Regions from separate parts of the Paenibacillus sp. LBL genome, predicted to be linked through region 1. Evidence: riboswitches for the same ligand, from Rfam matches in the RefSeq annotation. Region 1 holds a riboswitch; the other holds the start of a gene.
The links. Region 1 has a riboswitch for cyclic di-AMP ahead of M2277_RS05885 (C40 family peptidase). Riboswitches for the same ligand answer to the same signal wherever they lie in the genome.
Positions count from the first base shown of each region.

Region 2: linked by a shared signal. The riboswitch ahead of M2277_RS07790 (universal stress protein) and the one ahead of M2277_RS05885 (C40 family peptidase) in region 1 are both predicted to bind cyclic di-AMP.

Region 1 is NZ_JARXYU010000002.1:139,098-142,516, reverse strand. Features, by position in the region: gene M2277_RS05890 (stalk domain-containing protein) at 1-1,156, shown strand, start outside; gene M2277_RS05885 (C40 family peptidase) at 1,263-1,739, opposite strand; cyclic di-AMP (ydaO/yuaA leader) riboswitch at 1,743-1,876, opposite strand; gene M2277_RS05880 (hypothetical protein) at 2,140-2,667, shown strand; gene M2277_RS05875 (ROK family protein) at 3,069-3,419, opposite strand, start outside.
Region 2 is NZ_JARXYU010000002.1:587,639-591,057, forward strand. Features, by position in the region: gene M2277_RS07785 (TrkH family potassium uptake protein) at 128-1,477, opposite strand; gene M2277_RS07790 (universal stress protein) at 1,559-2,239, opposite strand; cyclic di-AMP (ydaO/yuaA leader) riboswitch at 2,364-2,514, opposite strand; gene M2277_RS07795 (cation:proton antiporter) at 2,665-3,419, opposite strand, start outside.

The DNA of each region.
Region 1 (3,419 bases):
TGATGTTCCACTGAAATTTGATGCTGCTCCGAGGATAGACAACGGTGTCACTTATGTTCCATTCCGGACCGTTGGCGAAGCGCTCGGAATTGAGATCACCTGGAACAGCAAGACGCAAACGGTGAAAGCGATCGGCAGCCTGAAGGGGCAAGCAACGGAGGTATTGCTGCAGGTGGGCAGTAAAACTGCAACCGTGAACGGGAAAAAAGTTACGCTCGCGGCACCACCAGTACAGCGGGAAGGGCGCGTGCTGATTCCGCTCAGCTCGTTCAGCAGCCAATTCGGTGTCGACGTGGGCTGGAACCAGGCTACGCGTACGGTTTCCCTGACATCTCCGCAGCGGGAGATGCATTTGAGAGCCTTCTATGCTCTAGAATCCTATCAGGAACGCGATATAATACCTTCCATGAACTCAGTCGCTTTCGGGTGGAGCCGCATCGACCGCGAAGGTCAATTTACGCTTGAGGGTAAAGAGTACCGCTTGCCTGCATCTGCCGGTGATGTAACGCCACAATCCATTGTGGCGGATGCAGCGGATCAGAACATTAAACCGCATCTTATGGTTTATGCTTTGGATGGTAATGGTGAACTGACCAAGGTTCTGAGTGACAGCACCCTTCGGCAGAAATCGATTGAGGGCATAACGACAGCCGTTACGGACAACGGCTTCGGCGGAGTTGTTCTCGATTTTGAAGGGCTCGGCTTTAAATTGGATGCAGGGCAGCAGCAGAAGCTGCTTAACGATTATGTCAAACAGCTGAAGGCTTCTTTACCGAAGGACATCTCCCTGTCATTGGCCGTGCCGCCATTGAACAGTGCCTATAAAGGCTATGATTACAAGACTCTTGCCTCCATAGCAGATGATCTCATCATTATGGCTTATCAGTATAACCCGGTCGGCACCAAATCGCAGGTACCCGAGCCTAACAGTCTTGTAGATCAGGCGATTCAGCTTGCACTCCAAGCGGGTGTTCCTAAACAAAAGCTCCTGCTCGGCATCAGCTTAAGCAGTGAAACTCCGTCTTCCGTAGATGATAAGCTGGGTCTCGCCAAGCGCTATGATCTAAAGGGAGCCGCCTTCTGGCGTCTGGGACTATTCCGGACTTATAATAATCAGATGGAAGGCGCTGTGAATGCTTCTGTTGTAAAGGAATAAAGTGATCAGGTCTAGCATCCCTCAATAAAAGAAAGCCTGACAAAGATGGATCTTTGTCAGGCTTTCTTAATATGTATTATACTTCCCGAAAAACTGCGTTTCTCAATTAGCTTGGACTGCCTACCAGTTTCGCATAGTTTTCTTGACTCAGTACACGACGCGCCGTTACATAACGCGGCTCATAATAAGAATCGCTAAGCTTGCTGATTCTTACACCCTTGCTGCTGGAAGCATGCGCAAATTGACCTTCGCCAATGTAAACTCCTGCATGCGAAATTCCGCTGCCGCTTGTATTGAAGAACACCAGATCTCCAACCCGCAGGTCTTCGCGATCCACATAAACCCCGGCTTTAGCCTGGCTTTGGGATGTGCGTGGAAGATCTATATCAAAATTTCTAAACATGTACAGTATAAATCCGGAGCAATCAAATCCACTGGTGGTCGTTCCGCCCCATTTATATGGAGTTCCTACCAATTGTTTCACTTGATGCTGAAAGTTCGGTTGTTGATCAGCAAATGCTGTTACGGCACCTGAAGAAAAAATAATTGCAGACCCAAGCAATGTGATGACAAATTTCTTCAAAATATGTTCTCTCCTTCGATGCCTACGGAGTTAGCTAAGGGTTCGGTTGAAGGTTCCCTATACTCTCTTTAGTACAAGAATAATTCACCCAAGACGGTTCCCCCGTTTTCACAAACGAAATTCGGCAAAAATTCATTAACATTTTGTAACTTCTCTTAATATAGTATACAAGCAAGGATGCTGTCAATAATATCCTAAGAATCTATCGTTTTATGTTACCCGCTGTCGGAATAATCGAATTTCGCAGCCTGATTTCTGTTAACAATCTCACATAGTCATGACAATTATGTAACTCTAGCGTATTCCTCTTACTCCATTTTCTTAAAACGTTTAGCAACTTTTTACAGGATCCTGCGTTTAACTATATCAGAAAAGAAATCATAGAGGTGATCCATTACGAATGAGTCAAATCACAATGGCTGAAGCTTTAGCCGTACGGGCAGCAATTCATCGTCTTATGAGCCAGCTGGCGTCGGAGCGTCTGAATAACAGCAGTACGATCATTGAAAAAGGAGAAACGGCTGAGTATCCCGCGCGGAGTGTAGATGTCATTACGGAAGAGATTGAATCGGCGGCGGCGGATTTCAGAAAACTGGATTTGCTGATGGCCCTCTCCAACACAACGCAGACGATCTCCTGGAATGGTTCCGACATAACGATCATGGAAGCAATCGAGCTGGCGAAACACATTCGCGGTGATATCGGACAGCTTGCACACCTCGGCTCTCGCAAGAAGCTTGAGCGTCAAAGCAGCCGGGGAAGCGGAGACAACGCCACGACGCTGTTCAACGTCGCTCTGTATGATCCTGAAGCTTATCAGGCGGCAGCGCGCAAGAAGGAACGCGAGGTAACCAAACTCTCGTCACTGATAGAACATGCCAATCATAACGCAATAATATCGTTTGACGCATCGAAGTATATGGGGTAACGGCAGCCGCCGGCTCCAAGCCTACAGGTATTCCTCACGTGCGGGTTTGGAGCCGGCGGTTACCGCCGGCGGGCGGGAAAGTGCGGGCAACCGCTTGTTTGTCGGATACAAACAAACCATAAGAAAACCAAAAAGTCGAATCCTATGCACAAACGGATGACGGTTTACGGTTCACACTTATCACTCATTACATGTGACGGACTCCCCAATAGCAAAAAAATGATCGCCCCGTTTCCCGCTTCCCTGATACATAATGAAAGCCGCCCTTCTATGGGCGGCTTTTTTATAACTACTGGCTATAAGACCCGTCTAATTCCAATTCTATTTCCCTGCCAAATGATCTCTATCTAAGCTTTATTCCATCCACTGCTCTATCCACTACCCAAGCATTAAATTTGTCATCACCGGAACAAGGCTGCGGCACCAACCAGACCCACATCATCCCGCAGACCGGCCGGAACGATCTCGTACGTGCCTAAATAGGACGGCATGACCAGTTTATCTGTCATTTCCCGCAGCTGCGGGAACAGCAGCTCTCCTGCTCTGCTGACACCTCCGCCAATTACGAGGCGGTCCGGGTTGAAGCTGTGAATGACATTAACCAGACCTAGTGCCATGTAATAAATAGCACGGTCGATGACCTCCACCGCTACAGGGTCCTGAAGACGCTTAGCTTCAAATACGTGCTTTGCATTCACTCCCCCATCCGCTGCAGCCAGCTCTCTGATCACGCTCGGCTGATCGAGCATCCG
Region 2 (3,419 bases), 450 kb from region 1:
ATGCAAAATTACAAACTGATGATGATCCGAAATGATATTAAAGGTGAGCTTGAATGGTGAAATAAACCTGCACTAGCCACAACATAATTAAAAAAAGCCGCACTCGCGGCTTTTTTATTATCTCGTCTTATCCAATCAAAATATGATCTTCCGCGTAGCCAATTTTGGATGAACGCTTTTTCTGAGCCAATGCGTAAGCCAGTGTCAAGGGACCCAGCCGTCCGGCAAACATCGTTATGGTTACAATGAATTTCCCCACGGGAGATAATTCGCTTGTCAATCCCATCGACAATCCAGTAGTGCTGAAAGCGGATGTCGCTTCAAACAGCACTTCCAAAAAATGTTCTTCCAGCATTCCTTCTGAAATGGTCAGCAATAGGGAAACTCCCAGCACAACCACCAGAGAACTCATGACAACGGCCAGTGCGCGCATAACGGTTTCGCCTGCTATTTTGCGCTTGAAGGCATGGATTTGACCACCCCCGCGAAAGGTTTGGATCGTAGCTAATATGAGTACAACAAGTGTATTGATCTTAATACCGCCGCCTGTCCCTCCGGAAGCAGCACCAATGAACATCAGAATAATAATGAAGAACTGAGAAGCTGCCAGCATACTGCCGATATCAATCGTATTAAACCCCGAGCTTCGTGGCGTTATGCCTTGAAAAAAAGCAGCCAGTACTTGTTCGCTCCCACTCAATTGGCCAAAGGTTGACGGATTCCAGCTCTCCATAAAGTATATAAATAGAAAACCGAGCAGGGACAGCGTTCCTGTCCCGACCAGAACAACCTTGGAGTGAAGCGAAAGTTTTTTCCATGAACGTTTTTGGAATACATCCACAATGACGATATAGCCGAGACCTCCAATGATAAATAACAGGACAATCGTAATATTGACGATCGGATCGCCAACGAAGGGTGTCAGGCTGTCAGACCACAGGGCGAAACCGGCATTGTTGAATGCGGAAACGGAATGGAAAAGGGCGTAATAGGCCGCCTGCCCCCATCCAAAATCCGATTGCCAACGAAGTGTTAGAACAATCGTTGCCAGTGCTTCAAATGCGAAAGCGATAAGTACCATGTACATTGACAATTTAACCAAACCTTGTGCCGAAGTTGAATAGGTGGTTTGCTGGATGATGAGCCGTTGTTTCAAGCCAATCCTTTTCCCCAAAACAATGGCGACCATGACACCAAAGGTCATAAAGCCAAGTCCGCCAATTTGGATCAACATCATAATGATGACTTGTCCAAAAGTTGAAAACACGCTGCCGGTATCCAAGACAACGAGTCCGTTTACGCATATTGCTGACGTGGCCGTAAATAATGCATCCAGCAGACCAACTGAACTTCCGGTGGAGGAAGAGTGGGGAAGCGCCAGCAATGCGGCTCCGATTAATATCAATGTGAAAAAAACAAGCATGATGAGTTGAGGAGGGCTCATCTTTTTCTTAAGCTTGTTGATGAACAACTCCATTTTGCCAGGAGCGGAATGTTGTGTATTTCGATCGTTTGAATTTATAGAGGGTCTTCTCACAAATTCCACTCCCATTTCTTATTAATCTTCGTCCTTGGCATACATTTCTCTGTTTTGGAATAAAGACGAGTCTATTACTTTTCCGTGACTTATTTTTAGATATTGGACTTCTTGATCTGTTTTTATTTTTAGCAAACCGGTGTCAAAATCGGTATTCAACTCTTTGAAAAATAGTCCGCTGGCTACAGGGTTGCCCCCGGATTCCTTATTACCGATTATATAATGAGGACCCTCTTTGAAAACGGCGACTCGAATCCCTCGTTCATGGGTGTCAGTAATTTGTTCATCCATCCTCTGAACTGCCACGATGTGCAGATCCGTTTCGCCAATCTGGTTTAGGAGTTCGTTGACAAACGACCCGCGCGTAATTTCTTGCCATCGTGTTTGTCCAGACTGCCCGATGATGAGTTGGGTAGTATGAAGGTTCTTGGCAGTTTCTGCTATGATTTCGGAAGCCTTGCGATCTTTGTTTGGTTTGACGATAAAGGTTGCCCCATATTCGTCGCATTTCATTTGCCACTCAGCCATATACCTTTCTTGTGTCTGATCAAGCTCATTCTCCCGTAAGGGTATAACGCTCAACACAAACAGGGGACACTGAAGCAGATTGGCTAATTCACCGCCTCGGCGGATGAGGCGTTCGCCGTTCGGACCATAATACACGCATACCAGTATTTTTTCGTTGTTCAGCAGATAAATCATTCCTTTCTTATTCCTCAGTAGACGGTAATTACCACATTAGCTTAAATTAAAAAGGCCTGGTTGCAGAGATATATCTGCTTCCAGACCTTGGCTGTACGAATTTTGGACAAGTCAAAGTAGAAGAGTGTTCTCTCCCAAGACGCTGACGAGGTTAGCTGTCGGATTCGGGATTGAGAGTTCCCGTTCCTTCTTCATCAGAAAGAATTCACCCCTAAAGCTTAAGCAGCTTTTGTTGGTTCCCCCGTTCCTCATAGAGGATTAAGCGTAATGCGTATAAAATTTATTGTAATAAATATTATGCTAAAATAAGCTAAAAGTAAACAGTCTGCCATGGGCAATGAATGTCATTCATGGGTTGAGGTAGAATTCAATCTTTGTTTTGTATATACTCGTTTCAAGTTATTATTTGATTACACGAAGGTTACTTACATATCCGTACCGTCTTTTTCCTTCACGGGGTTAGCTAATCCAAACTTCTTAACCAATGGTTTGATGGTTAACCCCTGCACGAGAAGTGAGAAAAGGACAACACTAAACGTGAGCACGAGTATATCGTCGCGGCCGGCGAAGGTTGAAGGCAAACTTAAGGCGAGTGCGATGGATAAGCTGCCCTTTAACCCTCCCCAATTCAAAACCATTTTCCATGATGAAGGGAAGGGTCTCAGGAAGTACAGGCTCGCGTAGACGGCCACAGTCCTACCGATGAGAACGATCAGAATGGCGGCACCGATTAACGCCCATTTGTCTGCGAAGTTAATATGTTTGATTTCGAGACCGATCATCAGGAATATCAATGAATTTGCAATCAACGTGATGACGTCCCAGAACGAATTAATGTTCATCTTGGTCGTCTCCGACATCCCGATGCGCGCTCCGTAACTGCCGAAAATCAAGCCGCCCACGACGACGGCAATCACACCGGATACATGGAAATGCTCGGCGATAAAGAAACTTCCGAAGAAGAGGAGCATTGAGAACGCAATCTCCAACGGATAATCGTCATAGAAGCGAATGAGCTGTGAGAATAGATACCCAAGCAAGCCTCCAACTGCGATACCGCCGACACTGAACTTGAGAAAGAGTAATAGGCCGCTGCCTGCTCCCGCCCAGCCCATTTCCATATATGTAAGTAAATAAACGGAGGAGATCTGAAACAACACAACGGCAATTCCGTCATTAA